DNA from 3 places in the Dyella sp. SYSU CM1112 genome. Region 1 is predicted to be linked to each of the others. Evidence: predicted binding sites of a transcription regulator. Region 1 holds the regulator's gene; each other region holds the start of a gene.
The links. The regulator FliA, encoded in region 1, starts transcription of late flagellar genes. The targets are predictions, from matches to a motif close to TAAAGTTTNNCNNNCNNNGGCCGATAA.
Positions count from the first base shown of each region.

Region 2: a site for FliA is predicted at 3,304-3,330, ahead of AC4HNJ_RS08960 (GGDEF domain-containing protein). Genes of this name have one in related genera too.
Region 3: a site for FliA is predicted at 4,655-4,681, ahead of AC4HNJ_RS05480 (GGDEF domain-containing protein). Genes of this name have one in related genera too.

Region 1 is NZ_JBZEGI010000003.1:325,044-334,873, reverse strand. It holds gene flhA (flagellar biosynthesis protein FlhA) at 1-890, shown strand, start outside; gene flhF (flagellar biosynthesis GTPase FlhF) at 1,049-2,380, shown strand; gene AC4HNJ_RS07175 (MinD/ParA family ATP-binding protein) at 2,465-3,406, shown strand; gene AC4HNJ_RS07170 (RNA polymerase sigma factor FliA) at 3,408-4,142, shown strand; gene cheY (chemotaxis response regulator CheY) at 4,409-4,816, shown strand; gene AC4HNJ_RS07160 (protein phosphatase CheZ) at 4,813-5,457, shown strand; gene AC4HNJ_RS07155 (chemotaxis protein CheA) at 5,711-7,663, shown strand; gene AC4HNJ_RS07150 (flagellar motor protein) at 7,851-8,591, shown strand; gene motD (flagellar motor protein MotD) at 8,588-9,682, shown strand; gene AC4HNJ_RS07140 (chemotaxis protein CheW) at 9,693-9,830, shown strand, end outside.
Region 2 is NZ_JBZEGI010000005.1:14,592-24,421, forward strand. It holds gene AC4HNJ_RS08940 (hypothetical protein) at 1-277, shown strand, start outside; gene bla (class A beta-lactamase) at 321-1,196, opposite strand; gene AC4HNJ_RS08950 (DoxX family membrane protein) at 1,414-2,229, shown strand; gene AC4HNJ_RS08955 (Dps family protein) at 2,286-2,822, opposite strand; gene AC4HNJ_RS08960 (GGDEF domain-containing protein) at 3,489-4,655, shown strand; gene AC4HNJ_RS08965 (aspartyl/asparaginyl beta-hydroxylase domain-containing protein) at 4,885-5,568, shown strand; gene AC4HNJ_RS08970 (nucleotidyl cyclase domain-containing protein) at 5,929-6,483, shown strand; gene AC4HNJ_RS08975 (S53 family peptidase) at 6,861-9,155, shown strand; gene AC4HNJ_RS08980 (DUF899 family protein) at 9,272-9,830, opposite strand, start outside.
Region 3 is NZ_JBZEGI010000002.1:537,070-546,899, reverse strand. It holds gene AC4HNJ_RS05490 (LysR substrate-binding domain-containing protein) at 1-747, shown strand, start outside; gene AC4HNJ_RS05485 (NADP-dependent isocitrate dehydrogenase) at 1,044-3,269, shown strand; gene AC4HNJ_RS05480 (GGDEF domain-containing protein) at 3,358-4,539, opposite strand; gene AC4HNJ_RS05475 (TraB/GumN family protein) at 4,784-5,827, shown strand; gene AC4HNJ_RS05470 (DUF2167 domain-containing protein) at 5,915-6,760, shown strand; gene AC4HNJ_RS05465 (hypothetical protein) at 6,757-7,479, shown strand; gene AC4HNJ_RS05460 (J domain-containing protein) at 7,476-7,832, shown strand; gene AC4HNJ_RS05455 (aldo/keto reductase) at 7,876-8,820, opposite strand; gene AC4HNJ_RS05450 (hypothetical protein) at 8,892-9,074, opposite strand; gene AC4HNJ_RS05445 (LysR substrate-binding domain-containing protein) at 9,174-9,830, shown strand, end outside.

The sequences.
Region 1 (9,830 bases):
TCCTGGTCGCGCCGGTGCATATCCGCGACAACCTCGATCTGGGTCCCAACACGTACCGCATTTCGCTGATGGGGGTGCCGATGGGCGAGGCGGAGGTTTATACCGAGCGTCATCTGGCGATCAATCCCGGTCGCGTGCACGGCACCTTGCAGGGCGTGGCGACGCGCGATCCTGCCTTTGGATTGGAGGCCGTGTGGATCGAGAACAGCCAGCGCGATCATGCGCAGGCGCTCGGTTACACCGTGGTCGACCCGGCGACGGTGATCGCCACGCATCTCTCGCATATCTTGCAGAACCATGCCCATGAGCTGCTGGGTCATCAGGACGTGCAACAGCTGCTGGACCGCCTCTCGCAGAGCGCGCCCAAGCTGGTGGAAGACCTGGTGCCCAAGCGCCTTTCGCTGGGCGTGGTGGTGAAGGTGCTGCAAAACCTGCTGGCCGAGCGGGTGCCGATCCGCAATATGCGCACCATCGTCGAGTCTTTGGCGGAGCACGCGGGGCAGAGTCAGGATCCCGGCGCTTTGACGGCCCATGTGCGTGTGGCGCTGGGCCGCCAGATCGTCCAGGAAATTGCCGGTCTGGGCACGGAAATCCCGGTTCTGACGCTGGCGCCTGAGCTGGAACAGATCTTGCTCGGATCTCTTTCAAGCAGTGGTGCAGCAGGTGCGGCCGTCGAGCCGGGGCTTGCCGACCGCCTGCAGCAAAGCGTCGCTGAAGCGGCGCGGCGGCAGGAGGCAAACGGCGAACCGGCGGTGATGTTGGTACAGCCGCAACTGCGTCCGTGGCTCTCGCGCTTTACCCGCCACGTGGCCCAGAACCTGCATGTACTGGCTTACAACGAAGTACCGGACAACCGTCGTGTGCGATTGGTGCAGGCGATTGGGCGCTGACGGCAACGCCGGCAGCGCGCGGGCCACGGATGGCACGCCGTGAATCAAACACGAACAGCGACAAGGCAAGGCGGCAGTGAGGGATATCGGATGACCATTGATAGCGTGAACAAAAAGCAGCTGCACGTGGCATCCGGTGTCGATCACAGGAGCACCCCATGAAGATCAAACGCTTCATCGCAGCTGACATGCGCCAGGCAATGCGCGATGTGCGCGCCGAGCAGGGCGCCGATGCGGTGATTCTCTCCACCCGCCGGCTTGAGGAAGGCATCGAGATCATCGCGGCTGTCGATTACGACGAAGCGCTGATGCGCGAAGCGGCACGTATCAATGCGCCCACGGCGGCTCCTGCGCCGGCGCCGATGCAGCCGCCGGTGAAAGACGTCGCCAAGGCGCCCATGAAAGAAACGCCGAAGGAGCGCGCCAGGGAAGTCGCCAAGCCGCCGGTAAAAGAACCGGTGCGGGAAACGCGCGCTGCCACGCCGCCGCCACCACCCATGCCTGCAAGCGAGATCGCGTCGCTGCAGCCGGTGATGGAACAGCAGGCGTTGGAAGCCGCGCGCATGCGTACCGAACTCGGCGGCCTGCGGCAGTTGCTGGAGCAGCAATTATCCAGCCTGGCCTGGAACGATATGGAACGCCGCAGTCCGATGCGTGCGCGCGTGTTGCGTGACATGTCGCGGCTGGGCATCGATTCCGATGTGGCGCGGCAACTGATCGACGAACTGCCGGAAGACATCAATGCGGATCAGGCGCGCTACTTGCCGCTCGGCCTGCTGAGCCGCAGCCTGAAGGTGAGTGGCCGTGGCCTGGCGGATGTGTGTGGGGTAACGGCGCTGGTCGGTCCCACCGGCGTCGGCAAGACCACCACGATCGCCAAACTGGCCGCTTGCGCGGTGATGCATCACGGCCCGCAGCAAGTGGCATTGGTGAGCACCGATCACTATCGCATCGGCGCAGCCGCGCAGCTGGAACATTACGGCCGCCTGCTCGGCGTGCGCGTGTATCCCGCGTACGACGCGGCCGGTCTCGCGCAAACGCTGCATCTGCTGCGCGAGCACCACACGGTGCTGGTCGATACCGCTGGCGTTTCCGGCAACGATCCGCGCCTGCAGCAGCAGATGGATGTATTGCGTGAAGCAAGCACGCGCGGAGTCGCCAAGCTGCGCGCCTGCCTGGTGTTGGCCGCGAACGCACAATCCTCCGCGCTTGAAGAATCGGTACGCGCGTACCTGTCATTGCAGCCGAGCGTGTGCATTGCCACCAAGCTCGACGAGGCGCCAAGCCTCGGCGGCCTGCTGTCGGTGCTGATTCGCCATCGCCTTCCGCTCGATTGCACCACTGACGGACAACGCGTTCCCGAAGACATCAGCGCCGCCGACGCGCGCGTGCTGGTGTGCCGCGCAGCGCAGCAGCAGCGAAGGCTGGGGCCGGCGAGCGACGATCTGGATATGGCCGAGCGCTTCGGCATGGCGGTGGCGGGTCTATGAAATCGATAAGTGCCAAGAACTCCAGTTGCATGGCTTGCGTTCCGCCTCTGCGTGCGGGGGAAGGGACAAGAAAGGCGGCATCGCATGAATGAGGCATTGCAAGTGAACCAGGCAGCAGGCTTGCAGAATCTTTTTTCCACTGTGCGCGGGGATCGCGAGGAAATGGACGTTTTTCATCAGGCGGCCAGTCTGCGGCCGGTGGTGTCACGCTCCCGCACGACGCGCACTATTGCCGTCGCCGGCGGTAAAGGCGGTGTCGGCAAGACCACGGTGGCGGTCAATCTGGCGATGGCCTTGGCCATGGGCGGACGTGACGTGATGTTGCTGGATGCCGACATGGGCGTTGCCAACGTGGATGTGCAGCTCGGCCTGAATCCGGCGCGTCACGTGGGGCATTTGCTGGAGGGCCTCTGCGCACTGCAGGACCTGATCATTCCGGCACAGCACGGCCTGAAAGTGATTCCGGGCGGATCGGGCGTGCGCCGGCTGGCCAAGATGGGCAATGGTGAGCATGCCGCGGTGATCCGTGCTTTCGACGAGCTGATCCAGCCGCCGGAATTCCTGATCGTCGATACCGCTGCCGGCGTGGCCGACAACGTAGCGATGTTCGCTGCGGCGTCCGACGACGTGGTGATGGTGGTGTGCGACGAACTGGCCTCGCTCACGGACGCCTACGCCTTGATCAAGATCCTGGCGCATGACTTCGGCGTGCGCCGCTTCCACATTGTCGCCAACATGGTCCGGCAGGCGGGCGACGCAAGGAAACTGTACGAAAAGCTGGCGCGTGTCTGCGGACGCTTCCTGGATGTCGCGCTGGATTACATGGGTATGGTGCCGCAGGACGAATGGCTGCGGCAGGCGATCCGTCGGCAAGGTGCGGTGGTCGATTTGTGGCCATCCAGCCGTGCTGCGATCGGATTCAAGCAATTGGCAGGTGCGGTCGATACATGGGAAAAACCCGCGTACCCGGATCTCGGCCGAATTGCCTTTTTCAGCGGCCAGAGCGCGCCGGCTGCGGGGTGGTGAGATGAACGTGGCTTCGGAATATCTGCAGCTACAACGCGAAGATGCGGACCAACTGGTGCGCAAGCATGCGCCGCTCGTGCGGCGTATCGCTTACCACTTGATGGGTCGTCTGCCTCCGAGCGTCGACGTAGGAGATTTGGTGCAGGCGGGCATGATCGGTTTGCTGGAAGCGGCGCGAAACTTTACGACTGATCGCGCGGCCAGCTTCGAGACGTATGCGGGTATCCGCATACGCGGCGCGATGCTGGACGAATTGCGGCGCACGGACTGGACCCCCCGTTCCGTGCATCGCAAGGTGCGTGAAGTCGCTGAAGTGGTGCGGCAGATTGAAAACGAGACCGGCGCGGATGCGGAAAGCGCCGAGGTGATGAAGCGACTCGGCATCAGTGCCGAGGAATATCACCAGGTGCTGGCCGATGCGACCAGCGCGCGCTTGCTCAGCCTGACCGCGCCCGATGACGGCGAAGGCGGCGATGCCAGCGCGCTGGACGTAGCCGACAACGACAGTCTCGGTCCGCAGGACAGCTTCGAGCAGGACGGCCTGCGCGGAGCATTGGCGGAAGCGATCAGCACGCTGCCCAAGCGCGAGCAACTGGTGATGTCCCTGTACTACGAGCAGGAGCTGAACCTGAAGGAGATTGGCATGGTGCTCGGCGTGACCGAATCGCGCGTGTGCCAGATCCATGGCCAGGCCCTGATCAGGTTGCGTGCGCGCATGGGCCAGTGGCGCGGTTAGCAATCACGAGTGAATCGATAAGGAGCAGGTAACGAGCGTTTCGACAATCAGCGCAAATCACCCGTTTGCGCCGATGGGTGCGGTTCCCTTTCTTCGGGAGAGGGCTTCGCCAGGGGATGACGGTACGGCCAGCGCGTCAAGGCTCAGCCGGTCGCATTTCCTGCGGAACCTTCTTCCGAGGGAAGACAGGCAACTACCACCGGTCCGCGGCGCTCACTCGTTTCCCGGCTCCTCCCCCTCGCTTCAAACGTTTTTGGAGAACGTGTTTGGACAAGAACATGAAAATTCTGGTGGTAGACGATTTCTCCACCATGCGGCGCATCGTTCGCAACCTGCTGGTCGAACTCGGCTTCAGCAACCCGTTGATCCAGGAAGCGGACGACGGCCATAACGCGATGGCGATGTTGAAGGCCAACACCTTCGACATGGTCGTGACCGACTGGAACATGCCCAACATGACCGGTATCGAGCTGCTGCAGGCGATTCGCGCCGAACCCAAGCTGAAGGGCCTGCCGGTGCTGATGGTGACCGCCGAGAACAACCGCGAGCAGATCATTGCCGCCGCCCAGGCCGGCGTGAACGGCTACATCGTCAAGCCTTTCACCGCGATCACGCTGAAGGAAAAGCTGGACAAGATTTTCGAGCGCCTGGCAGCCAGTGGAGCTTCCGCATGAATGCAAACGCGATCGCCGCATTGAACGACGGCTTGCCTCCTGAAGTGCTTGATCTGCTCAACAGCAAGGACGGCGCAACGTTCGAACAGGCGCTGGATACGATGGTGCGCCAGCGCGAACAGCATCTGTTCCGCGCCCTGGGCGTGCTTGCCCGCGACCTGCACGGTGCCGTTTGCCGACTGGGCAGCGACCTTGCCAACGAAGGCGTGCCGGACAGCATGGTCGATGCGCGCAACTATCTGGGTGAAGTGCTGGAAATGAGCGCGCAGGCCGCCCACCGCAGCCTGGATTTCGTCGACCGCATCCGCCCGGAAGCCGAGGCACTGTCGAATAACGCTACCGCCGTGCTGGATTTCAACAGCGGCGAAACCGATCCGGCTGCCGTGCTGGCGCGCCAGGCCAAGGTGTTTGCCAGTGCGTGCTGCGAAGGCCTCAATGACATGGTGCTGGTGCAGTCGTGGCAAGACCTCGCCGGCCAGCGCGTGAAGAAGGTCGTGAGCTTTATCGAAAGCGTGGAATCGTCATTGCTGGAACTCGTGCGCCTGACCGGTGCGCTGGCCGGACGCGAAGCGCCGGTAGAAGTGGCGAAAGTTTCCAGCCAGGACGAAGTGGACCGTCTGCTGAGCGAGTTTGGGTTCTGAGCATGCTGGGGATGCCTGGTCGTCCGCTGCTGCAACTGACCACCTCTCCGCTTGCGGGAGCCAGGTCGCGTACCAGCGTGTGGGTGAGCCGCAAGCCAAGGACTGACCATAAACAATTCCCTGTCTCGCGTGATGCTCGGGAAGCGGCGGCGTCAACCTTGCAGCAAGCTCGTGCAACCCCACCCCAACCCTCCCCTGCGCACAGGGGAGGGAGTACATCCCGGCATGTTGCAGCGCGCAGGAAGGCACATTGATGGATGCCAATCTCGACAGCGAACTGCGTGACGATTTCCTGGTCGAGGCCGGGGAGCTGGTGCAGCGTCTTGGTGAACAGCTAGTTGAACTGGAAGCGTCGCCGCACGATCGCGAACTGCTCAATGCCGTGTTTCGCGTGTTTCATACCGTCAAGGGTGGCGCGGGCTTCTTGAGCATCGAGCCGATGGTGCAGTTGTGCCATTGCGCGGAAGAATTGCTCAACGACGCGCGTAACGAGAAGCTGGTACTGAACGCGGCACACATGGATGCGCTGCTTGAATCGCTGGATTTGCTCAATGCGATGATGGCTGCGTTATCCAGCGGCGAGGCCATGGCGTCACCGCCCGAAGCATTGCTGGAGCGTTTGCGCCCCGTCGTCGAGACGGCCGTGTTCGCGGCGCAGCCTGCTAAACCTACGCGTGCAGCCGATCCGATCGAAGCCGAGTTCGAAGCGCTGCTCGACACCTTATATGGACAGGGCGGAGTGCCGGGCGCACCCAAGCACGCTTCCAACGAGATCAACGACGACGAATTCGAAAGTCTGCTCGATGCGTTGCATGGCAGGGGCAGCGCCCCCGGCGCCAAGGCGGCCGAACCCGAAAAGAAAGACATCAGCGACGACGAGTTCGAAGCTTTGCTGGATAACCTGCATGGCAAGGGCAGCGCGCCGGGTCAGGCGGCGGCAGCTTCGCCGATACCGGCACCCGAACCGCCGCGTGCGGAACCCGTGCGTGCCGAACCGGCACGTGCAGCGGCCAGTGCAAAATCGTCGGCAACCGAAAGCACGGTACGCGTGGATACTGCACGCCTGGATGCGCTTGTCAGTCGCGCCGGTGAATTGGTGTTGCTGCGCAACCGGCTGCTGAGCCTGGCTACGCGCAGCGACAACGAAACGCTGTCCGCGATGGCCGGTGACCTGGATCGCGTATCGGATGATCTGCAGACTGCTGTGCTCGGCATGCGCATGCAGCCGGTGGGCCGCCTGTTCCAGCGTTTTCCGCGCATTGTGCGCGATCTGGCGCGACAGCTCGGCAAAGATATCGAGCTGATCACCGAGGGTGAAGATACCGATCTGGATCGCAGCCTGGTCGAAGCACTGGCCGATCCGCTGATTCATTTGCTGCGCAATGCGGTCGATCACGGTCTTGAAGATCCGGCCGGCCGCGAGCGTGCCGGCAAACCGAAGAAGGGCAAGGTCACGCTGTCGGCCAGCCAGCGCGGCGAGCGCATCGTGATTTCGGTCAGCGACGATGGTCGCGGCATGGATCCGGAAGTGCTTCGCCGTAAAGCGGTAGAGAAAGGTGTCATCGATGCGACGCAGGCGGCACGCCTGTCCGAGGTCGAATGCTACGAACTGATTTTTCGCCCCGGCTTCAGCACTGCTGCCACGATCTCGGATATTTCCGGACGCGGCGTCGGCATGGACGTAGTGAAGACGCGTGTTGCCGAACTGGGCGGCACCTTGCAGGTGCAATCGCGTCTGGGTCACGGCAGCACCTTGGAGCTGACCGTGCCGCTCACGCTCGCCATTTTGCGGGTGCTGATGGTGCGCGTGAGCGATCGCCTGTTTGCGTTGCCGTTGGGCAACGTCAGCGAAGTCTTCGAGCTGAGCCCGCAACATGATCACATGCTCGACGGGCGCCGCGTCGCCGCACATCGCGGCCGCGCCCTGGTGCTGGGCGATCTGGGCGATTGGGCCGGCGTAAGCGGGCCGGGCGGATGGCATGTGGTGGTGCTGCATGTGGGTCACATGCATCTCGGCTGCCTGGTGCATGAAGTCATCGGACGCGAAGACGTGATGGTGAAACCGCTGGGGCCGTTGTTCGAAGGCGTGCCGGGTGTCGCCGGGGCCACTGTCACCGGCGATGGACGGCTTGCCTTGGTGTTGGATCTTGCCGCGTTGTCGCAAGAAGGCGGCCGCTTGCTACCTGCGCTGAAGGTGTCGGCGTAATGGGTACCTTCAACGACAACCGATGTTCGGTGTTACCCGATATGGCTCCCTTCCCTGCTTGCAGGGGAGGGTTGGGGTGGGGTCAGGCACTTGCCTCAGGCTTTCCCGCAAGGGTGCACCCGCTCTTAACTTCTCCTTGCAAGCAGGGGGAGGGACCACGGGCCAGGTTCCAGCAAGGAATAGTGACATGGATGTCGTAAGCATTGCCGGCACCATTCTTGCCTTCGTGGTGCTGATTGTTGGCGCCATCCTCAAGGGCACCGATGTCACCGCGCTGTGGAATCCCGCAGCCTTCGTGATCGTATTCGCCGGTACGTTTTCCGCGCTGCTGCTGCATACACAGGGCAAGGTGCTCAAGCGTGCGGTGGGCATGCTGAAGATGGTGTACAAGCCGCCGGAGCTGCATCCGTCCGACCTGATCAGCCGTGTGATCGGCTGGAGCGAAATTTCGCGCCGCCAGGGTTTGCTGGGACTGGAGTCGCATATCGATGCCGAAGACGATCCGCTGGTGAAAAAAGGCCTGCAATTGCTGGTCGACGGGAGTGAGCCGGAAGCCATTCGCACCGTGCTGGAACTGGAAGTGGAAACACGCGAGCAGGCCGACCTGCATGCCGCCAAGGTGTTCGAACAGGGCGGGGTGTATTCGCCGACCATGGGCATCATCGGCGCCGTACTCGGCTTGATGGCGGTGATGCGCGACCTTACCGACCCGGCCAAGCTTGGCCACGGTATCGCAGCAGCATTCGTTGCCACCATCTATGGCATCAGTCTCGCCAACTTGCTGCTGCTGCCGATCGGCGCGCGATTGAAGGCGCTGATCAACCGGCAGACGCAGGTACGCGAAATCCTTATCGAAGGGTTGATCTCAATCGCCGAGGGCGACAACCCGCGCCAGATCGAAAGCAAACTGCAGGGCTATCTCGTATGAGACGCCGCCACAAGCACGATGAACACGTCAATCACGAGGCATGGGTGATCCCGTACGCGGATCTGCTGACCTTGTTGCTGGCGCTGTTCGTGGTGCTGTATGCGATGTCCAGCATCAATACCACCAAGTACCGCGCGCTGGCACAGGCGATCTCGGCAGCATTCAATGGCTCGCGCGCGGTGATCCAGCCGCTGACGCCGAACGCGCCGCCATCCAGCATGCCGGTGCCGACCAACAAGCCCGCGCCGATTCCGCGCACTCCGCTTGCGCAGATCCTGCTGCCGGTGCTGACCCAGCACATCCCTACGCCGGCCACCACGCCGGATACGCAATCCGATCAGGACAAGAACAAGCTCAGCGACGAGCAGGAGAATCTGGAGCGCATTCGCAGCGAAGTCGAACACGCACTGCAACCGCTGATCGACAAGAAACTGGTGGTCGTACGACGCACGCCGGATTGGCTGGAAATCGAGATTCGCACGGACATCCTGTTCCCGAGCGGTGTGGCGACCTTGTCGCCCTCTGCCACGCAGATCCTGGCCAGCCTCGGCCAGATCCTCGCGCCGTTCGCCAATCCGTTGCGGGTGGAAGGTTATACGGATGATGTGCCGATCGATACAGCCATCTATCCGTCCAATTGGGAACTCTCCGCCGCGCGTGCAGCGAGCGTGGCACGCCTGTTTACGCTGCATGGCGTGGATCCGGAACGCCTCGGTATCGTCGGGTGGGGGCAATACCGTCCGGCGGCGGACAACGACAGCGTGGATGGCCGCAACAGGAATCGCCGTGTGTTGGTGGTGGTGCTGAGCGACAAAGCAGCGCCGCGCCGCTTCTATACCAATAGCAACCAGATCAATCTGACGGCCGACGCAGACGATAAAACGACGAACGGTCAGAACCCGGCAGCGCCCAAGGCGCCGGCGGCTGCGGTGCCGTCCCATGCGCCGGTTGCGACATCTCCATGGGTGGTCACGCCCGCGTCCGGCACCTTGCCTGTTCCGAAAGTGGTGACGCCTGTCGCCTCGCTGGTGACGTCGCCGACGGCGGCGGTGCCCTCGTCTCCGCCAAGCAACGCTGCCAGCAAGGAATAACGCTGTCCCCATGAGTCCGGTTCCCAACATCGAAGCGCTCGCGAACGAACCCTGGCTATCCTTTGAGCTGGCCGGGCAGCATTACGCCGTCCTGCTCAGCCGGGTAAGCGAGGTCATCCGGGATTATCCGCCGACGCCTGTTCCTGGC
Region 2 (9,830 bases), on a different contig from region 1:
TGGGCTCGGGTTGATCGATGTCGCCTGGTATGCGGTGGGGCTCGCTTGGTTGTGGACCCGGTCAAGCAAGGCATCGCTTTGCTTTTTGGGCGTGTATCAGCTGTTGTCCTTGCCCTACAACCTGTTTGTGTTTTCACAGTCCGAACTCGGTAGTGCAACCAACAAAGCGCTACTCGTGCACATCGTCTGGCGTTGCCTCGCCTTGTTCTACATGGCCCGCCTGTATTACCAGACCAACAAACAGGCGGCGCACGCGGATGAAGAAAACAGGGCGTGACACGGCAGTGACCGACCGCCACACCCTGCGTCACATTGTGCGTTTATAGCAGCCCCACGATGCGGCCGACCTCGGCCAATACCCGGCTGCGGCCATCACTATCGGCCGTGGCGTTCTGGTAGTACGCAGCGACCAGGATCGGTTGGCGAGCGGGCGGCCAGATGATGGCAACGTCATTGGTTTCAGTATCGCCGCTCCCGGTTTTTTCACCCACCTGCCAATCGGCGGGTAAACCGGCTCGCAGTAGCTTTTTGCCGGTAACGGTTCCACGCAGCCAAGTGATCAGTTGCGCACGTGATGCATCGGAAAGCGCATGACCCAGTAGCAGGGTTTGTAGATTGGCCAGCATGGCACCGGGTGTAGTCGTATCGCTGACACCGTTGGGGCTGGGGCGGTTGAGGTCGGGTTCCATGTGATCCAACCGCGTCTTGGTATCGCCTAACCGTCGTGCATAGGCCGTCACACTGCGGGGACCGCCTAGATGGGCCATCAGCACATTGGCGGCTGTGTTATCGCTGAGTGTGATGGCGGCCTTGCATAGCTCGGCCAGCGTCATGCCTGGAGGACCGACGTGATGGCTGGTGATGGGTGCGTAGTCGAGCAAATCGCTGTGATGGACGACAAAGCGGCGATCCAGCTGCACCGTTCCATGATCCACGCGGTCGAGCACCGATGCCGCGAGGAGCAACTTGAAGGTGCTGCACAGAAGGAACCGTTCGTCGGCGCGATAGGCAATGCGTCGTCCGCTGTGGGTGTCCAGGATGGCGACGCCAAGCCGTCCGCCATGTTGGTGCTCCAGTGCCGCGATATCAGCGGCGTCGGCGCGCCCTTTGACGCCTGCAGCCAGCAGCGACGATGGACGAAGAGCGACGGCCGCTGAAGCAAGCAATGTATTTTTCAAAAAGATTCGACGATCCATGAGGTACCTCGTGCGAAAGAGCGCATCGTGCGCGAGCACGCCAGCGTAGTGGCGAAGACAGACCGTCAACGGCGCCTGTTCGGGCGAAACGGGGGCAAGCTTCGCCGGCAATCCCATTCTTTTCGGTATTGGTCTGCCTGATGCCACCCGAATTGGCTCTTGAGCCGCGATGCCAAAATGGCATCAATGGTCCGGGCATCCACGCAGGAGGATCGGCATGCGGACTTCGGATATGGCGCGGGTATTGTTTGCACTGGCCTTTGTGGCGCTAGGTGTGCTCTGTCTCTTCTCAGGAGATTTCGCCTCGGTATGGCAGCCTGTTCCCGAACACGTCCCCGGACGTATTTACCTGGCCATGCTGTCCGGCTGCGTCATGGTGCTGACGGGAGCGGGGCTGCTCAGCAAGCGCACGTGGGTGCCGGCTTCATTCATCGCAATGATGTACACCTCGATCTGGCTGCTGGCATTGCACGTTCCGCGCGTCATCGCCGGTCCGCTGCATGAGATCAACTGGGGCGGTTGCGCCGAAATCGCGATCCTGGTGGCAGGCAGCTGGGTGCTCTATGCAAAGGCGGCGAGTTCGAACACCACACGCCATATCCCCATCCTCACCGGCCCGCGCGCAGTGCACGCGGCGTGCCCGTTATTTGCCGTGTCGTTACCGTTGATCGGTCTGGAACACATCATCTATGAGCGAGCTACGGCCGACATGGTGCCATCCTGGTTTCCGAACCCCATGGCATGGGCTTATCTGACAGGCGCGGCACACATCGCAGCAGGGTTTGCGATCATGCTCGGCGTGCTTCCACGGCTGGCTGCCGCCCTGGAAACATGGATGATGGGAATTTTCACCGTATGCGTCTGGATACCTGCCGTGATCCATACCCCGGCGCAGCGCTTTGCCTGGACAGGCCTGATCATTTCCACCTTCATTACGGCCGCAGCGTGGGTGGTAAGCGCTTCCTACCATGACGTTCCGTGGCTTTCGGTATCACGGGTGAGACAGCGCAGGGCCGACCCGCTCATGCACTGAAACGGCAGGGCGCCAAATCCGGCGCCCTGCCGTTCATAGGCTCAGCCACACACTTTTCAGGTATTACGCCCGGTTTCGAACAGGAACCACACACGCCGTTCCGCTTCATCGATCCAGTTTTCCAGCAAACTTGCCGTCGCCACGTCGTTGTATTCGTCGCAGAGATCATGCGTCTTGCGCATGAAATCGGCGAGGCGGCCATTGTCTTCGCGCAGCTCGGCGAGCATGTCGGCCGGCGTGACAAAATCGGCGTCGTTATCGGACAAGCGCTGGTGGCGCGAAATATCCCCGATGGAGCGCAGCGTCGTGCCGCCGAGCTTGCGTACGCGTTCCGCCACGGGATCGGTGGTCTCGTAGATCTCGGTGGACTGCTCATCCAGCAGCAGGTGATAGTCGCGGAAATGCGGTCCGGACATATGCCAGTGGAAGTTCTTGGTCTTCACATAAAGCGCGAAGATATCCGCCAGCAAAGTATTGAGCTCAGCGGATATGTCGCGCCGCGCGTTTTCGCCGAGTGGACTCGGGGTTTTCAGCGGTGCCTTGCGCAGTTGCTTAGCCTTGTCGGCTTTATCGGCCTTGCTTGTTTTAGCCATGGCGGTTTTTCTCCTGCGAGTGTGGGTAATGGATCGACATCGTGGCGGACGTCGGCAGCCTGGGAAACATAGGCCACCCTATCATTGCAGACAACTGTGACTTGCGTACTTACCTCGCTAGAGAACCGCTCTTGAAGGCGCAAACGATTCCTTTGCGCGTTAATCGCGAAAGGACGCCAGCTTGCACGAAATCCTAACCTGCCTGATCGGCCGGATACCCAGCTCTTAATGAAAGCTCGCTCAGGCACGGCGGCATCAGCGTGAAGTTCCCTGCGCATCACCGCGCTTCACCTCTTGATGGTCATGCGGAACGTGTCGCTGCGCGTCGCTTTTGCACGCACACGTAGGGTTTCTTCACAAATCTAAACGAGCATTTCCCCTCAGCTTTTCGCGGTATTTATCGCCGATAGGGCCGCTCTGAAGCCGTGGCACGCTCCTTGCCTGATCCCTCCGCATATGCCGCGCGCATGGATGTGCAGTTTCAACCTCCCCATGCACGCGCCGATGATACGAATAACCTTCGTTTGGAGGCTGGAAATCCATGTCGACAAGCATACATACCAGCTCGCGCTAACCCAGCTGTGCTGATGGCTTGAGCAAAGCTTTTCAGCGACGCGTCATTCGCATGGCATAGGGTTCGGAGATATCGGGAGTAGGGATCTCACGATGCATTTGAACGTCGAGACACTATCGCTCATCAATGGTGGCCAGGCGCTCGTGCTGGCGCTGATGCTGTGGTTCGGCACCGGTAGCGGAAGTGACCACGCACTCAAGGGTTTGCGTTGGCGTGCCGTGGCCTTGCTGCTGGAGGCTGGCGGCGACTTCGTATTGGCCTTCGACTTCAAGCTCTCCCAGCTTGCTCTCCTGTTGTGGGGCAATACGCTCAATCTTTCGGCGCAGGCCCTGACCATCGTGGCTTTGCGCATGCTGCTTGGTCGGCCGCTGCGCTGGCGGGAGGCGCTGTTGCTGGGGTTTGCCGGCTGGATCGGCGTCACCTACTTGAGCGTGGTTCATCCTGATTATCAGCTGCGTGTGCTGTGGGGCTCTCTCATTCTCACGGCGAACGCCATGCTCAATATCGCTGCGCTGTGGAGCGGCTTTCGCAAACCGGATACACGTGCACAAGGCTTGCTGTTGCTGGCCTATGTGCTGGCCATTGCACTGCTGGTTTGGCGCAATGTCTCGCTATGGACGCTCGCGACACCGCTGCAAGGCATCGATACGCCTTCGGCGGTCAACGTGATCTATGTATTGCTGTTTGGCCTGCAGCCATTATTGGCAAGCGTGGGTTTCCTTCTGCTTTACAACGAAATTCTTCAGCACGAGTTGCATGAGCTAGCGCGCATTGATCCGCTGACCGGCGTTACCAATCGTCTCGGCTTGCAGGAAGCGTCCCAGACGCTGCTTGCCCAAGCCCGCATCAAGCGAGAGTCCATCGGCGTCCTGCTGATCGATGCAGATCACTTCAAAAGTATCAACGACCGCTTTGGACACGACGATGGCGATCGCGTGCTGCTGGAGCTGGTAGCCAGTATCCGGCGGATGTTGCGCGTGGGAGATCTGGTTGGGCGCGTCGGCGGGGAGGAATTTCTGGTGTTATCCCCAGCCGTCAAAGAAGCCGATCTGTTGGCGCTGGCCGAGCGCATCCGCGGTGCGGTGGAACGAACACCGTTCTCCGTCGCAGGCCAGTCTTACGCGCTTACCGTATCTATCGGGGCGGCAATTGCCCGCGCCGACGAACCAGACATGATGGCCGCACGCCGACGGGCTGACGCCGCGCTTTACGAAGCAAAGCGGGCCGGACGCAACTGCGTGATGATTTCGGCATCCTGATCAGGCGGGTCACTTTGCCGGCGCCTCGGCGGGACGCAAAGTGTTGCGGGTCCGCCCGATCCGGCAGTGTCAACAGCAAAACGCCTTATCCGTTCTTCGCGTGACGGTCTTCACGATGCCTTGTAAATGAAAGGGCAGGATAGGCTCCGCTTCGTCTTCGCAAGCTACACTGAAATCCAAGGATGTCGAACCTTATGGGATTGCAACCCGCGACAAGGCGTCACCGCATATGAGCCTGTTATACGACCTGTCTGCCAATGCGGTGCGCCGGCTCTACGACGCGCGCATCAATACGCCTCCCGTGCTGGAGTCGGCTCTGTATTTTCCGGACGCCGCCAAGTTCGTCGATGCGTGGCCATCGCTCCGCGAGGAAGCGCTTGGTGTTGCGGCCCGCATGCAAGCCATTCCGCGCTTCCATGAAGTGATGCCGGCACAAACACCGATTTCCGCCAATGATGGCAAAGACTGGCGCGTATTCATCCTGAAGGTGTATGGGACCCTTATCGACAAGAACATGGCCGAATGCCCGAAGCTTGCATCGATCATCGCCTCATCCCCCGATGTGGTGTCGGCTACGCTGTCCTTTCTCGCGCCACGCAAACATATCCCGCGTCACCGCGGGCCTTTTCGCGGCGTATTGCGCTTCCAGCTGGGTCTTTCTGTACCTGTCGACGTAAACGGGCAGCCGGCAGCCGTGCTATCGCTGAACGATCAGGAACATCGCATCGGCAATGGCGAATATTTACTGTGGGACGATACCTACCTTCATGAAGTCTGGAATCATAGCGATGAGATGCGTATCGCATTGCTACTGGACGTGCGCCGGCGCCATATGCCTATGGACATGCATTTGCTGTCGCGCGCCCTGATTGCGTCGGTGGGTATGGTGGCGCGCCTGCGCGGTATCGACTGAGAGATCGCCTTCTGCCCACCAAGCGCTACTCCGACTCCGGCGTAGTCTGCTCGACCCATCCCCCGCATACCCTGCTCCGCGAGGCGAAGTCCACGTTGTGATGGCATAGCCAGCGGATTTTCCTGTACCTCAGCTGGACCCTGCTACTGCTAACCCTTTCGTTTTCGGTGCCATCGCCGATATAACCTGCGTCGCCGCTGTTCCGGGCGCAGGGTAAAGCGGATCAGTCATTTCTCAGCTCATTCCGGCCATCATCGGCTCGATGCTGGTCGTGCGTTGTCAACGCCGACGCCGATTGATGCCGCACGGTAGCAAACCATTGCGACCCCGCGTGGCCACATCGATCAGCTGCATCGCCTGATGCCCAATGCCGATACACCCGGCACGCCGCAGGACGAGGTTATTCATCATTTGCGCGCACGAGTAGATCGCGATTTCTTCGGGCGTACCTTGTCGCAGATCGACACCCTCGTAGCACGCTCCGGCTTCGATTACATGATGCGTGCGGCGGCCTTTACCAGCCAGGTCATGCCGGATCTGAAAGGACTGGAACAGTTGGAGGACTTGTTCATGCAAAGCGCCATGAATCAAGTATCCCATGTCCAGCACGAAGACCGCACGAGCTTGCTGCTGATTGGTGCGTGCCTGCTGGCATTCTTTTGTTTTCTGCTCATCGCACTACGTGTGGCCGAACGTGTAGTTGTTCACCCCCTATTGCTTGCACGCAAGGAGATCATCGGTGTCGCGAAAGGCGGTGCCGCCATCATCACATGGCTCGATTTGCTCAATGCGGCGGATGGCGACTTGTATCGCGCCAAGGCGCAAGGACGAAACCAGTTGCTGGCAGCACCTGAATGTGCCAGCGGGCTGGCACATCGCTTCCATGCAAACGCGACTTCTTCAGGCGCGATGTAATAAAGATTTTGTGATAACGGAATAAGTGATTCGGTATCGCCGACACCGTTGTAAATCAGATGAAACACCTAAATCGGCAAAGGCACTGGACGTTGTCGCCGGTGAAGCGCACTATCCACCGCCCCGACATTTAGATCGGGGCAAGTGCAGACGTTTTTCAGCAATGTCTTATTTCCTTCCACGCGAGTGAAAGGAAGGGACATGTCGACCAAGTCGTTACGACCATGGCCTGCGTGGCTCCGTCGGGCCCACACGCGATCGGACGGCTTTCTTGTCACCTTTCCTAGAGAGGTACCTACGACGAATGCAAGGAATCGCCGCCATATCCATCACAGGGGGACTCGCTTCTTTCATCTAAGCCTTTCGGGAGAATAGACGTGAAGACCGAGCATGTGATGAAAGGGTTGTCGATCGCCGCCGCAGTGGCTATGTGGCCATCGATGACTCTCGCTTTCGCTTCAAACGCTGCGCTCACCGGCATTAATACCGCCGAAGCGCCTCGCGTGACCCAGGTTGTGGATAATCGCGTGGTGTCCACGCTCGGCAATACGCATCTGGGATTCCTTAGCCATGCCACGTCCGCCGGAGCTGTGGACGACGCCATGCCCATGAACCATATGCAATTAATCCTTCAAGCCAGTGCAATGCGCGCATCGGCATTGGATTCGCTGATCGCCGCCCAGCACGATCCATCATCCGCAAAGTTCCACCAGTGGCTTACCCCTCAAGAATTCGGCTCCACTTTCGGCGTTGCCGATGCGGATATCGCCGCTGTGAAATCCTGGCTGATGTCGCAGGGGTTCACCGTCAACGGCGTGTATCCCAACAAGATGCAGATTGACTTCAGCGGCACCGCCGGATTAGTGCGTCAGGCGTTTCATACGCAAGAGACCCGTTACATCGTCAACCACGAGACGCACATCGCCAACGCGAGCGACATCAGTGTTCCTACGGCACTGCGCGACGTGGTGGTGGGCGTGGCCGGCCTGACCGACTTCCGGCCGCAACCTTTGCATGTAACGCCGCAAGTAGCGCAGTTCGACCACAGCAAGAACAGTTTCCAGATCAAGCAGACGAACACCGTCACTCCAGGCCATCCGGCGGTGAATTTTACAGGCGGCGTACGCGGCTTCGTGCCGTACGACATGCAGACGATTTACAACGCAAGCAGCCTGTATCCCAGTGGCATTACCGGCAAAGGCATCACTATCGCGGTGGTGGAGGATCTAGGCATGGATCCTTCCGATTGGCCCAATTTCGTTAGCCAGTTTGGTCTTGGCGGTTACGGAGGAACCTTCCAGCAGTTCCAGCCACAGCTGACACCGTCCACAGGCAATTGTACTGATCCGGGTGGTACGGACCCGTATAGCGAGAGCATTGAAACCGTGCTCGATTCGGAATATGCAACAGCCATCGCACCGGGCGCCACGATCTGGGTAGCTACCTGCGATGATTCCGATTCGACCAACTTCTTCGGTGGTGTGTTCACGGCTGCGGATAATCTGATCAACAATACCGATCCAGCCGGACGGCCTAATGTGATCAGCGCAAGCTACGGCTACGGTGAAGGTTTTACTGACGCCGCCAGCAAGACGGCCATCGATCTGATGTGGGCGCAGGCCGACGCGGAAGGTATTTCCGTGTTTGTATCCAGTGGCGACTCCGGCTCCAACCCGAGCTTCAATGGCAGCATCATTAATGGAGTCGGCATAGATGCCAATTCGTTCGCCACTTCGCCGAACGATACGGCCGTAGGCGGTACGGATACAGCGGATGTGCTGGACGGCACCACCAAGAAGTACTTCTCGAGCACGCTCAACGCCGTGTACGGCTCGGCGAAATCGTATGTGCCGGAGCTCACGTGGAATCAGTCATGCGGCAACACGGTGGCAGCCGAGAAATTGGCGGGCGTGTCGGCCTTGCAGTTTTGCAAGAACGCGCTGATCTATGATCCCTACGGCTATTACGTGACATCCGAAAGCGGTAGCGGTGGTCCTTCGTCGGTCGATGCCAAACCCTCGTGGCAACGCATCGTGCATGGTGCGGCCAAGGATCAGTCGCGCGATTTGCCAGATGTCTCATTGTTTGGCGGCTCGTATGGCGGGTATTCGTGGGTGATCCTGTGCACCGGTTATTACCCTTGCACCGCCAACTTCGCGTCGCCGGTGGAGCTGGTGGGTGGTACATCCTTATCGTCACCCATGTTCGCGGGGATCCAGGCGTTGATTGACCAGGGTTTGTCCAACGCCGGCCTGTCCGCAGACCAAGGCAACGCCGCACCAACCTTGTACGAACTGGCCAGGAATGAATACGGCGGTGCCAGCGGTAAAGCACCTTCTACGCTTACCCAGTGCAGTTCCGATAACGGCACCAGCGGTACGGGCAAGTGCGTGTTCTACAACATCACGAGCGGCGGCAATTCCACGCAATGCATCCAGATACAGGAATTGGCGCAAACCACGCCCGATTGCTACTTCTATGGAACGATCCAGAACTTCGAACAGTTCTATGGACCGACCCAGGTGGGCCTGACTGCCACCAGTTCCAGCAAGTACAACAGCAACACCGCAGCCTATGCGGCGCAAGCTGGCTGGAGTTTCGCCAACGGCCTTGGCTCCGTGAACGTCAATAACCTGTTCAAGGCATGGAAGACCTTCGTAAAAGCACCGTAGCCAACGGACGCGAACCGTGCATGACCCTCACCCTCTTCCCTTCGGGGGAGAGGGCGAGGCACTGAAAGTCAACGCGCTACCTGGTTGTCTTGAAGTTCATCTGCAACGAAAGTGCGTCAGGCCGGATAATCGAGTTTCGGATACCAGTCCGTACCGCGGCCTTCAGGTGTCATGTCAAACACGGTCCAGATCGGCATCGGGTCGGGCGCACCACGGGGATCCTGTCCGGGATCGGCCGTTTCGAAGCCCATTTCACCGCTCCAGAAATGACGGATCGTTCCGTCGCGACGCGTGAAGACGTTGAACGCCGGCATGTCGCTGTCGTTCTCGCCGATGGCCTGATAGTCACGGCTGAAATGGCTGTTGAGATCGGAATACAGTTTCAAATGCCGCCACCCGCGCTCGCGTTTGAAAGCGAGGAGGCGCTCGATAGGCGATCGCGCGACAACGGCCAGCGCAATGCGTTGTTCCATGTCGCGCGCCTCGCCTTCCCATGCACCGAGTAACGAGGTGCACATAGGGCATGGCCGTTCGCGCTGGGGGCCGAACATGTAGCTGTAGATCACCAATGTCTGTTTGTCGCCGAACAAACCCGCAAAATCGCTAAGGCCATTTTCGCCCTGAAAGCGGTAATCGCCCCGCACCTCTCCACCGGGTGGAAGCGCGCGCCGCATT
Region 3 (9,830 bases), on a different contig from region 1:
GAACAATATCTGGGGCGGCGGCTGTTGCTGCGAACGACGAGACGCGTGCGACTCACGGATGATGGCGAGGTGTTGCTTGAACACGCGCGCAAATTGCTGGAAGCAGAAGAAATTCTGCGTACCCGGTTGGTGGCGCCACGTCTTTCGGGGCGTGTGCGCTTGGGTGCGTCCGAAGAAGTGGCCGCTACACGCCTGCCGCCGATATTGGCGCGTTTCGCGCGTCTTTATCCGGACGTCTTGTTGGAGGTCGATGTCGGCACCAGCGCGGATCTGATCCGTTCCTGTGAGGAAGGCGGCACCGATGTGGCCTTGATCAAGCGGCCGATCGGGTCTTCCAAGGGCGAGACGCTGTGGCGCGAGGCGCTGGTGTGGGCAGCGGCAGCGGATTACCAGTGGCCGTCGGGCGCCCCGGTGCCATTGGCGCTTTATCGGCAGGAAAATTCTATTTCGCGCGCCATGGTGTTGCATGCCCTGCGCCACGCAGGCGTGGCGTTTCGGATTGCTTATACCAGCTACAGCCTGGTTGGCCTGCGCGCGGCTGCGCTGGCGGGATTGGCCGTTGCCGCCATGCCGGCCAGCGCACTGGGCGAGGGCTTGCGTGTGCTGGGCCCGGATAACGGCATGCCTGCGCTGGAAGCACTCGATTACATCCTCATGCGCCGCTCGCCACGCAGCGGCGACGAAGCGGTGGACATGATGTGCCGCACCTTGCAGAGCATGCGCGAGCCTTCGGTTGACGCGAAGTAAGGTATTCGTGCCGGCGCGCTGGACCGACACGGGGTTTCATACCCTGCATGGTCCGGCGTCAGGACGCCGAGGATCATGGCAGGACGCAAGAGGAGGAACGTGCAGGAAATGGACTGCTTATGTGCTTTCCCAGGCTTGGATAAAACGCGACAATCAGCGATTACGTCAGATGTGGCCGGCATCACGCAGCTTGATTTCGGCGAATCCGACGCCACTAGCGTGGACGCGTCGCATGTCTCGTGCTCTGGTTTTGCGGCGTTTCCCTTACGCATCACGCCAACGAGGTTCCGCAAACCATGTCCCAGACGCCGAAGATCATTTACACGCTGACGGATGAGGCCCCGTACCTGGCCACGCAGTCCCTGCTGCCAATCATCAAGGCCTATACCGCAACAGCGGGCATCACGGTGGAGACGCGGGACATCTCGCTGGCGGGCCGCATCCTGGCGCAGTTCCCGGACATCCTCAAAGACGGCCAGAAGGTATCCGACGACCTGACCGAGCTGGGCGAACTGGCGACCACGCCGGATGCCAACATCATCAAGCTGCCGAATATCAGCGCCTCGATGCCGCAGCTCAAGGCCGCCATCAAGGAGTTGCAGTCGCAGGGCTACGCCTTGCCGGATTATCCGGAAGAGCCCAAGGACGTGAGCGAGTGGAACATCCGCGCGCGCTACGACAAGACGAAGGGCAGTGCGGTAAATCCGGTGCTGCGCGAAGGCAATTCCGACCGCCGTGCGCCGCCGTCGGTGAAAAATTATGCGCGCAAGCATCCGCACAAGATGGGTGCGTGGAGGGCGGATTCGAAGACGCACGTCGTACACATGAGCGGCGGCGATTTCTATGGCAGCGAGGCCTCCACCGTGGTGGAGCAGCCCACGGTCGTGAAGATCGAATGGGTCGGCAAGGATGGCAGCAGCACGGTCCTGAAAGAAAAGACCCAGCTTACGGCGGGCGAAATCATCGACGCGTCCGTCATGAGCAAAAAGGCTTTGGCGAGCTTCGTCGACGCACAGATCGAAGAGGCAAAAAAACAGGGCGTGCTGTTCTCGCTGCACCTGAAGGCCACCATGATGAAGGTGTCCGATCCGATCCTGTTCGGTCAGGTGGTGACCGAATTCTACAAAGACGTGCTCGCCAAGCACGCTGACACCTTGAAGAGCATCGGTTTCAATCCGAACAACGGCATCGGTGATCTGTATGCGCGCATCGGTGCGTTGCCGGCCGACAAGCAGGCTGAAATCAAGGCGGACGTCGAAGCCGAATACGCCAAGCGCCCGGCGTTGGCGATGGTGAATTCGGACAAGGGCATCACCAACCTGCATGTGCCCAGCGATGTCATTATCGATGCCTCGATGCCGGCGATGATTCGCGACTCCGGCAAGATGTGGAATGCCGAAGGCAAGCTGCAAGACACCAAGGCGGTGATTCCGGATCGCAGCTACGCCGGTGTGTACCAGGCGGTGATCGAGGATTGCAAAGCGCACGGTGCGTTCGATCCGGCCACTATGGGCAGCGTGCCCAACGTGGGCCTGATGGCGCAGGCCGCCGAAGAATACGGCTCGCACGACAAGACCTTCCAGATCGCCGGTGATGGCGTAGTGCGCGTCACGGATGCGAACGGCAAGGTATTGCTGGAACACAACGTGGAAGCTGGCGACATCTGGCGCATGTGCCAGACCAAGGATGCCCCCGTGCAGGATTGGGTGAAGCTGGCGGTAAGCCGCGCACGCCTGAGCAACACGCCTGCCGTGTTCTGGCTCGACCAGAACCGCGCGCACGACGCACAGATCATCAAGAAGGTGGAGCGTTACCTGAAGGATCACGACCTCAGTGGCCTGGACATCCGTACCCTCGCGCCGGTCGACGCCACCAAGTTTTCGCTGGAGCGCATTCGCCAGGGCAAGGACACCATCTCGGTCACCGGTAATGTGTTGCGCGACTACCTCACCGACCTGTTCCCGATCATGGAACTGGGCACCAGCGCCAAGATGCTTTCCATCGTGCCGTTGATGGCCGGCGGCGGTCTGTTCGAAACCGGTGCGGGCGGCTCGGCACCCAAGCATGTGCAGCAGTTCCTGGAAGAGGATTATCTGCGCTGGGATTCGCTGGGCGAATTCCTTGCCATGGCCGCTTCGCTGGAGCATCTCAGCAACCGCTACAGCAACAAGGCGGCTGGCGTATTGGCGAAGACGTTGGATCAGGCCAACGGCAAGATCCTCGACAACAACAAATCGCCGGCACGTAAAGTCGGCGAGCTCGATAATCGCGGCAGCCATTTCTATCTGGCGATGTATTGGGCGCAGGCACTGGCCGAACAGAACGACGACGCTGCGTTGAAAGCACGCTTCGCACCGCTGGCGAAAGTGTTGACCGAAAACGAGGCCAAGATTATCGCTGAGCTCAACGGTGCGCAGGGCAAGAGCGTCGATATTCATGGTTATTACCACCCGGATATCGAGCGGGTAAGCAAGGCCATGCGCCCGAGCGAAACCTTCAACGCGGCCTTGGCGGCGTTGTAAGCGAGTACGTTTTGATCTGGACGAAACGGGGCCTCGATGCCCCGTTTTTTTGCACGCGGATTTTGCGCGAGGTGTCTTGGATCAGGGATCAGGCTACCTGCCATCCGGCTTGTGCAGGTGCGTGAATCACGCTATTCCGGCCTTCGGATTTGGCTCGGTAAAGCGCTTCATCGGCTTGCGCAATCAAGTGCTCGAAAGTTGCCCCGGCTTGCGCGATGGCTACTCCGATGCTGGTTGTCATGGCGATAGGGTGGTCACCGAACATGATGGGAGCATCCGCCAGCACCTGCCGCAACTGTTCCGCCAGGGACATGGCCTCGGCAAGACCGGCGTCGGGCAGTGCCAGCAGGAATTCTTCGCCGCCATACCGACTGGCCAGGCTTGAGGATTGCCGCGATGCACCTTGTTGCAAGATGGCCGTGAAGTGACGTAGCACGGCATCGCCTGCCTCATGGCCCCACCGGTCGTTGACCTGTTTGAAGTGATCGAGATCGAAGATCAGCAAGGCGAAAGGCTTGTGGTGTTTTTGGCAGCGCACGAGAGCCTGCGTGCCGTCAGCAATAATGGCGCCGCGGTTGAGCAGGCCAGTCAAGGCATCCGTGCGTGCCAGGCGTCGCAGGTCCACCATCAAGCGCTCCGTTATCAGCAGCAGGAGCGCGAAATAGATGGCCACGCTGATCAGCACGCCCGCGACGTAAGTGCTTACCACCGGTGCGCCGGCTTTCATGAAGTCCTGGCCCGCATGGGGGGCTAGCGGTATCAGTGCGCGGATGGCGAAGTAAGTCGCATCGATGCCCAGCACCGCGGCGGTCAGTCGGCAGCTGATGCGGATCTCGCGCTGGCCGTAACGCAGCAAGAGAGTGATGTTCCACACATCCCAGCCGACTGACAAAAGACTGGCGAGAACGATGCGTATGCGTAAATCGCGGTCCACATAGGCAAACCATGCGATCAATACCGTATACAAGGCGACGACGAGCAGCGGCGTACGCCAACGGAATGCATACCCCACATGCGCCGCGATGCCTTTGAGCATCAGCACGTTGGAGAAAGCGATGGCGCCGTTGGCGACGATGATCGAAAGGCTGTCGGGAATGCTGCCGCGCAAACCGATCAGCACAATGCCCGACGTCGCCACCCACATGCTTGCTACCCATGTGCGCAGCACGGGCAAGTCACGCAGCACGAGGAGCAGCAAGCTGAACCCGATGCATGCGGCCAGGCTGATGAGTCCGCTGACATAGATCAGAGTTGGAATGTCCAGATGCATATGCGCTCCGACGCATAGATACGGCTGCTGACGGTGACGCTGATCTTCGCAGCCATCGAGTTACGCGAGGTACGGTTTCTGCCGACTTGCAAGCGTATTCCAAGGGCTTGCGCCGCTATCGGCTGTGAGGGCGGCGACTTGAGCGGTCTATTCAGTGGTGCGTTCAGCCAGCGAGGCCGGGCGCGCTCACGCTAAAATCGCCCGAGGTATGGCTCGTTTCCCCGCGATCCAGGAGCGATCACGCATGCGCACGATGACTGTGGCCGGCCTGGGTCTGCTGGCTCTCTTTTTCTCGATCGCGGCGGCAGGACAGTCCGCGCCTGTCCCTCCGGCCAGTGCGCCCACGCCTTCACCCACCCACGCACCCTTGCTGCAGCCGGTCACGGTTACTGGCATCCAGCCCGGGCCGGGTCTGTGGAAGGTGAGTAAGGGCAATCATGTGATGTGGGTGCTGGGCACGCTGACGCCGTTACCCAAACACATGCAATGGCGCTCGACGGAGGTCGAACAAACGCTGGCGCATTCGCAAGAGCTGCTGGAAGCGCCGCGGGCGGAACTGAAAGTTGACGCCGGCTTTTTCAGCAAGCTCGCCTTGCTGCCATCGGTATATGGCGCGCGCAAGAATCCGGATGGCGCAAATTTGCAGCAGATTTTGCCGCCTGACATATACGCGCGGTGGGAAGCGCTCAAGCAAACCTATTTCGGTCATGACCGGGGTATCGAATACTGGCGCCCGATCCTGGTAGCGCTGAAGCTTTACCAGAAGGCGCTGGACAGAGCGGGGCTCACCAATGCAAACGATGTCGGCAAGGCAGTGCTGAAGATGGCCGATCGGCACGACATCAAGCGCATTCCCGTGACATATCAATGGGTGGTGGAACATCCGCGCGATGCGATCGCGACCATCAAGCAAACGAACCTGCATGACATCAGTTGCTTCAACCAGACCCTCGACACCGTGCAGAACGATATGGGCGCGTTGGTCGAGCGCGCCAATGCATGGTCGACCGGCGACATCGAGGCCTTGCGTGGTTTTGCCGTGAACGGACGCCACGAGTCGTGCGTGATTGCGGTAGTCAACGCTGATTTCGCCCAGCAGCTGGGCTTGCATGACCTACCTCAGCGCATGCAGGCCGCATGGCTTGCCGCCGCCGAAGCCGCCTTGACGCGCAATACGCAAACGTTCGCCGTGCTGCCGATGGAGCAAATGCTTTCGCCGGACGGGTCGCTTGCCCAGTTGAAGGCACGAGGCTACACCGTGCAATCGCCGGAAGAATTGGACCGCTAAGTCCTCCATGCCCTGGCGGACACGGCTCTTGGCAGTCTGATAAAGTGATTCCGGGGTAAATGGAGTCACTCGATAAAGGGGGAAGGAATGAAGCGCTTTTTAGGCGTGCTTGTCGTATGGCTGCTGGTCTGCGCCAGCAGTGCGGTCATTGCTCAGGGAAGTCCTATTTCATCCTTGCCATGGCAGGTTGGGCCCACGACAGTGAAACTGGGCAGTCGCGCAACGCTGAAGGTACCGGACGGCTATGCGTTCCTGGATCCGGCCGGAACGCGTTCTCTCAATGAGGTTTTGCATAACCCGCCGAGCAATGGCGATGAGTACACGCTCGCTCCCAAAACGCTCCACTGGGTGGCGTTTTTCAGTTACGAGGATATTGGCTACGTCAAGGACAATGAGAAGCTCGATCCTGATGCCATTCTCCAGTCCTATCGCGAGGGCACGACCGAGCAGAACAAGGAGCGCAAGGCACGCGGCTGGGATGAGCTCAATATCCTGGGGTGGAGTGCTAAGCCGGAGTACGACACGCAAATCAAATCGCTGGCCTGGTCCATCCTGCTAGACGATGTGCAGACGCATGCGCATATCGTGAATTACAACACGCGTCTATTGGGACGGCATGGCGTGATGGATGTGACCGTCGTTACACCGCCCCAGCGGCTGGCGTCCTCCATTGCCGATTTCAAAAGCACCTTGCCGGGCTTTCAGTATTCGTCCGGCGAAAGCTATGCGGAGTATCGTCCGGGCGACAAGGTGGCCGAATACGGATTGGCTGCGCTGATTACCGGCGGTGCATTGGCCGTGGCGGCCAAGAAAGGATTGTTCAAGGTGATCGGCGGATTCCTGATTGCGGCATGGAAGCTGATCGCGGCCGGCCTGGTTGCGGTGGGTGCCTGGTTCAAGAACCTCTTCAAGAAAAAGCAGCAGCCTCAATGACCTTGCAGGACGGCTGGATGCTGCTGGGAGGAGTCGTTGTGCTCTATCTCTTCGACTCCGCCTTGTTGGTTTATCACAACGAAATCGTGTTGACGGGAACTCGCGGCGGATGGCTCGTCTCCGGCGGTTCCGCATTTGAACTGGGCGGCCGGCGCGTCTTCCTGCCGCATCCTCTTTGCGTGCATCGACCTCTGTTCAGGCTGGCATGGTCGGTGTCGGAGGTGCGGCAGGACGAATCCGCACTGCCCGGCCTGCTTCGCGTATCCCAGGCCTTGCGCGATATCGCACCCTGGACCATGGCATTGTTGCTGCTGTTCGCGATGGGCCTGCCCTGCGTGCTGTTCGCATTGCATGCGATGGCGTGGCTGCTTGCGTGGCTCGTGTCGGTCTATGCGCTGATTGTCGGCATGCTGGTGCATGTTTATCTAAGGCGCGAAGCGCTGGGACTTTCAGGGCGTGCCGTGGCAGCCATCGCATTGGACGCGATGCTGTGCGCACCGTTTGCGCTGAATACCGTGCGGAAGATTGGTCTTCAGCAGCAATTTGCCCTCGATCTGCGTGAAGTGGCAACGCACTTGCTTTCGGCCTCGTCTCTAAAGCAACTGACAGATGTTTTGCAGGCACGCGTGACGGAGTCGTTGGGATTCGTAGAGCCCGAAAATGACCCGTCGGAGTCGCTGCGCATGTACCTGAGCTATTTCGAAGGGCTTCGCAAATGACCGCCGTAGATATCGTCGTCATCGTTGCCGGCGTGTTGTTCGGTTACCGCCTGGTCAGCAATTACCTGTCGCCAACGGTGAGTCATGAAGACGGGCAGAAGGTTGCCGAGGATGCAGCGCCACCCGATTTGGAAAAACATTGGAAATCGCCCAAATCAACCTGGTTCGAAGTGCTCGGCGTGGCGGAAACAGCGAGCAAGATGGAGATCGAACACGCTTACCGCGTCAAGATCAGCCAGTACCATCCAGACAAAGTGGCCCAGCTTGGCGAGGACCTTCAGCAACTGGCAGAAACGAAGTCCAAGGAAATCAATGCGGCTTATGACACCGCGATGCGTCTACGCGGACGCTAGACGACCATCGGCACGATCAGTGACTGCGCAGACGCATTCGCCTTCAAGCACTGGCCTGATTCAGTGCAGCTATGTCATCGGGCGATAGCGATAGCTCGGCGGCCTTCATCAGTTCTCTCAATTGCTCCACGCTGGTAGCGCTGGCGATGGGTGCGGTGATGCTCGGGCGTGCCATCAACCAAGCCAACGCGACTTGCGAAGGCGTCGCCTTATGCGTCGCGGCGACATCGTCCAGTGCGGCGAGCACTTTCAAGCCATGCGGGTTGAGGTATTTCTTTACGGCGCCACCCCGAGCGCTGCTTTTTGCAAGGTCGGCTTCGCTACGGTATTTGCCGCTGAGGAAGCCGCTGGCGAGCGCGTAGTAATGAATGACGCCGATATGTTCCTTGAGTGCAAGCGGCTCCAGTTCCTGCTCATAGCCGGTGCGGCTGACCAGGTTGTATTCGGGCTGCAAGCTTTCATAGCGCGGCAGGTTGTGTTCTTGCGATACCTTCAATGCTTCGGCGAAACGGTCGGCGCCGTAATTGGATGCACCGATCGCGCGCACTTTGCCCTCTTCGATCAGCTTGGCGAACGCGCCGAGCGTTTCGCTCAACGGCACGGTGGCATCGTCTTCATGGGCTTGATAGAGATCGATATGGTCGGTTTGCAGGCGCTTGAGCGAACCCTCGACCGCCTGGCGGATATTGAGGGGCGACAGGCCGCGATGTTCGACCCATTTGGCGACCTTGGTGGCGATCAGCACCTGGTCGCGTTTGCCGCTGCGCTTGAGCCACTTGCCGATGATGGTTTCCGATTCACCGCCGCGATTGCCGGGTGCCCATGCGGAGTAGACGTCGGCGGTATCGATCAGATTGAAGCCGCCGTCGACAAAGGCGTCGAGCAGTGCGAATGAGCGTGCCTCGTCCACGCTCCAGCCAAAGACGTTGCCGCCAAAGGCGAGCGGCATGACGGAAAGCGACGAGCGACCTAGTTGACGTGATTGCATGTAGACATCCTCGAACGGAGCAAAGCAGCATAGCGCGCGAAGATGATAGGTTCCGTCCAGGTGCTACGCACTCAAGAGCAACAAGTGATGTCGTTTTCCGGAATACGCCGCAATGGCAGTTCGCCAACGTCGACAGCCACGGCATGTGTGCGGTCGTCGTTGCGACGTGCGTCGGGACGCCATGCCAGCTGGTTCGCCTGGGTGGGAGTGATGTAGCCGTGAAGGAACAGCAGGTCGATCCATGGCGAGCGCATGGCGGGTTCCGGTCTGGAGCGGGGATGGCTTCAAGCTAGCCGCGCCGGTGCGCAAGAAAAAGCGATATATTCGCAACTCAGCTTTGAAGGACATTCAAGATGAGCCGGGTGCCGCTCGGTCTTTTGCAGCAATTCGTGCAGGTGGCTCGGCTGGGCAACCTTTCCCGGGCTGCCGAACAAGCCCATCTCACCGTCAGTGCGCTGAGCCATCAGATGCGTCAGCTTGAAGAGCGGCTTGAGCGGCGCTTGTTCGAACGGGGGCCACGCGGTGTCACTTTGACGGTCGAGGGTTGCAGTTTGCTCGAAGCGGTAGGCGGGCATTTCGATAGCATCGAGCACGCCATGTCGCGTTACCGCCAGCGGCGTCACGAGGCATTGACGGTCAGCGCCAGCCCCGGCATTACGTCCAGCTGGTTGATGCCGCGTTTGCCGCGCTTGCTGGCCGCGCATCCCGAGCTGGAACTCAACTTGCAATCGAGTTCCGCATTGGTGAACTTCGAGCGCGAAGCCGTCGATGCCGCCGTGCGCTACGGAAAAGGCGAATGGGAGGGGCTGCGTAGCGAATACTTGTTCGGCGAATGGATTGCGCCTGTGGCTGCGCCGGAACTGGTGGCGCGCATGGCCGACGCCGATCCCTTGGATCTTGCGCATTGGCCATTGATCGGCGACCCCAATCGCAACAACCGCTGGAACGATTGGTTCGCGCATTATGGCGGCAAGCCACCGCGCCGCTACGTGGCACACGTCGATACCGTG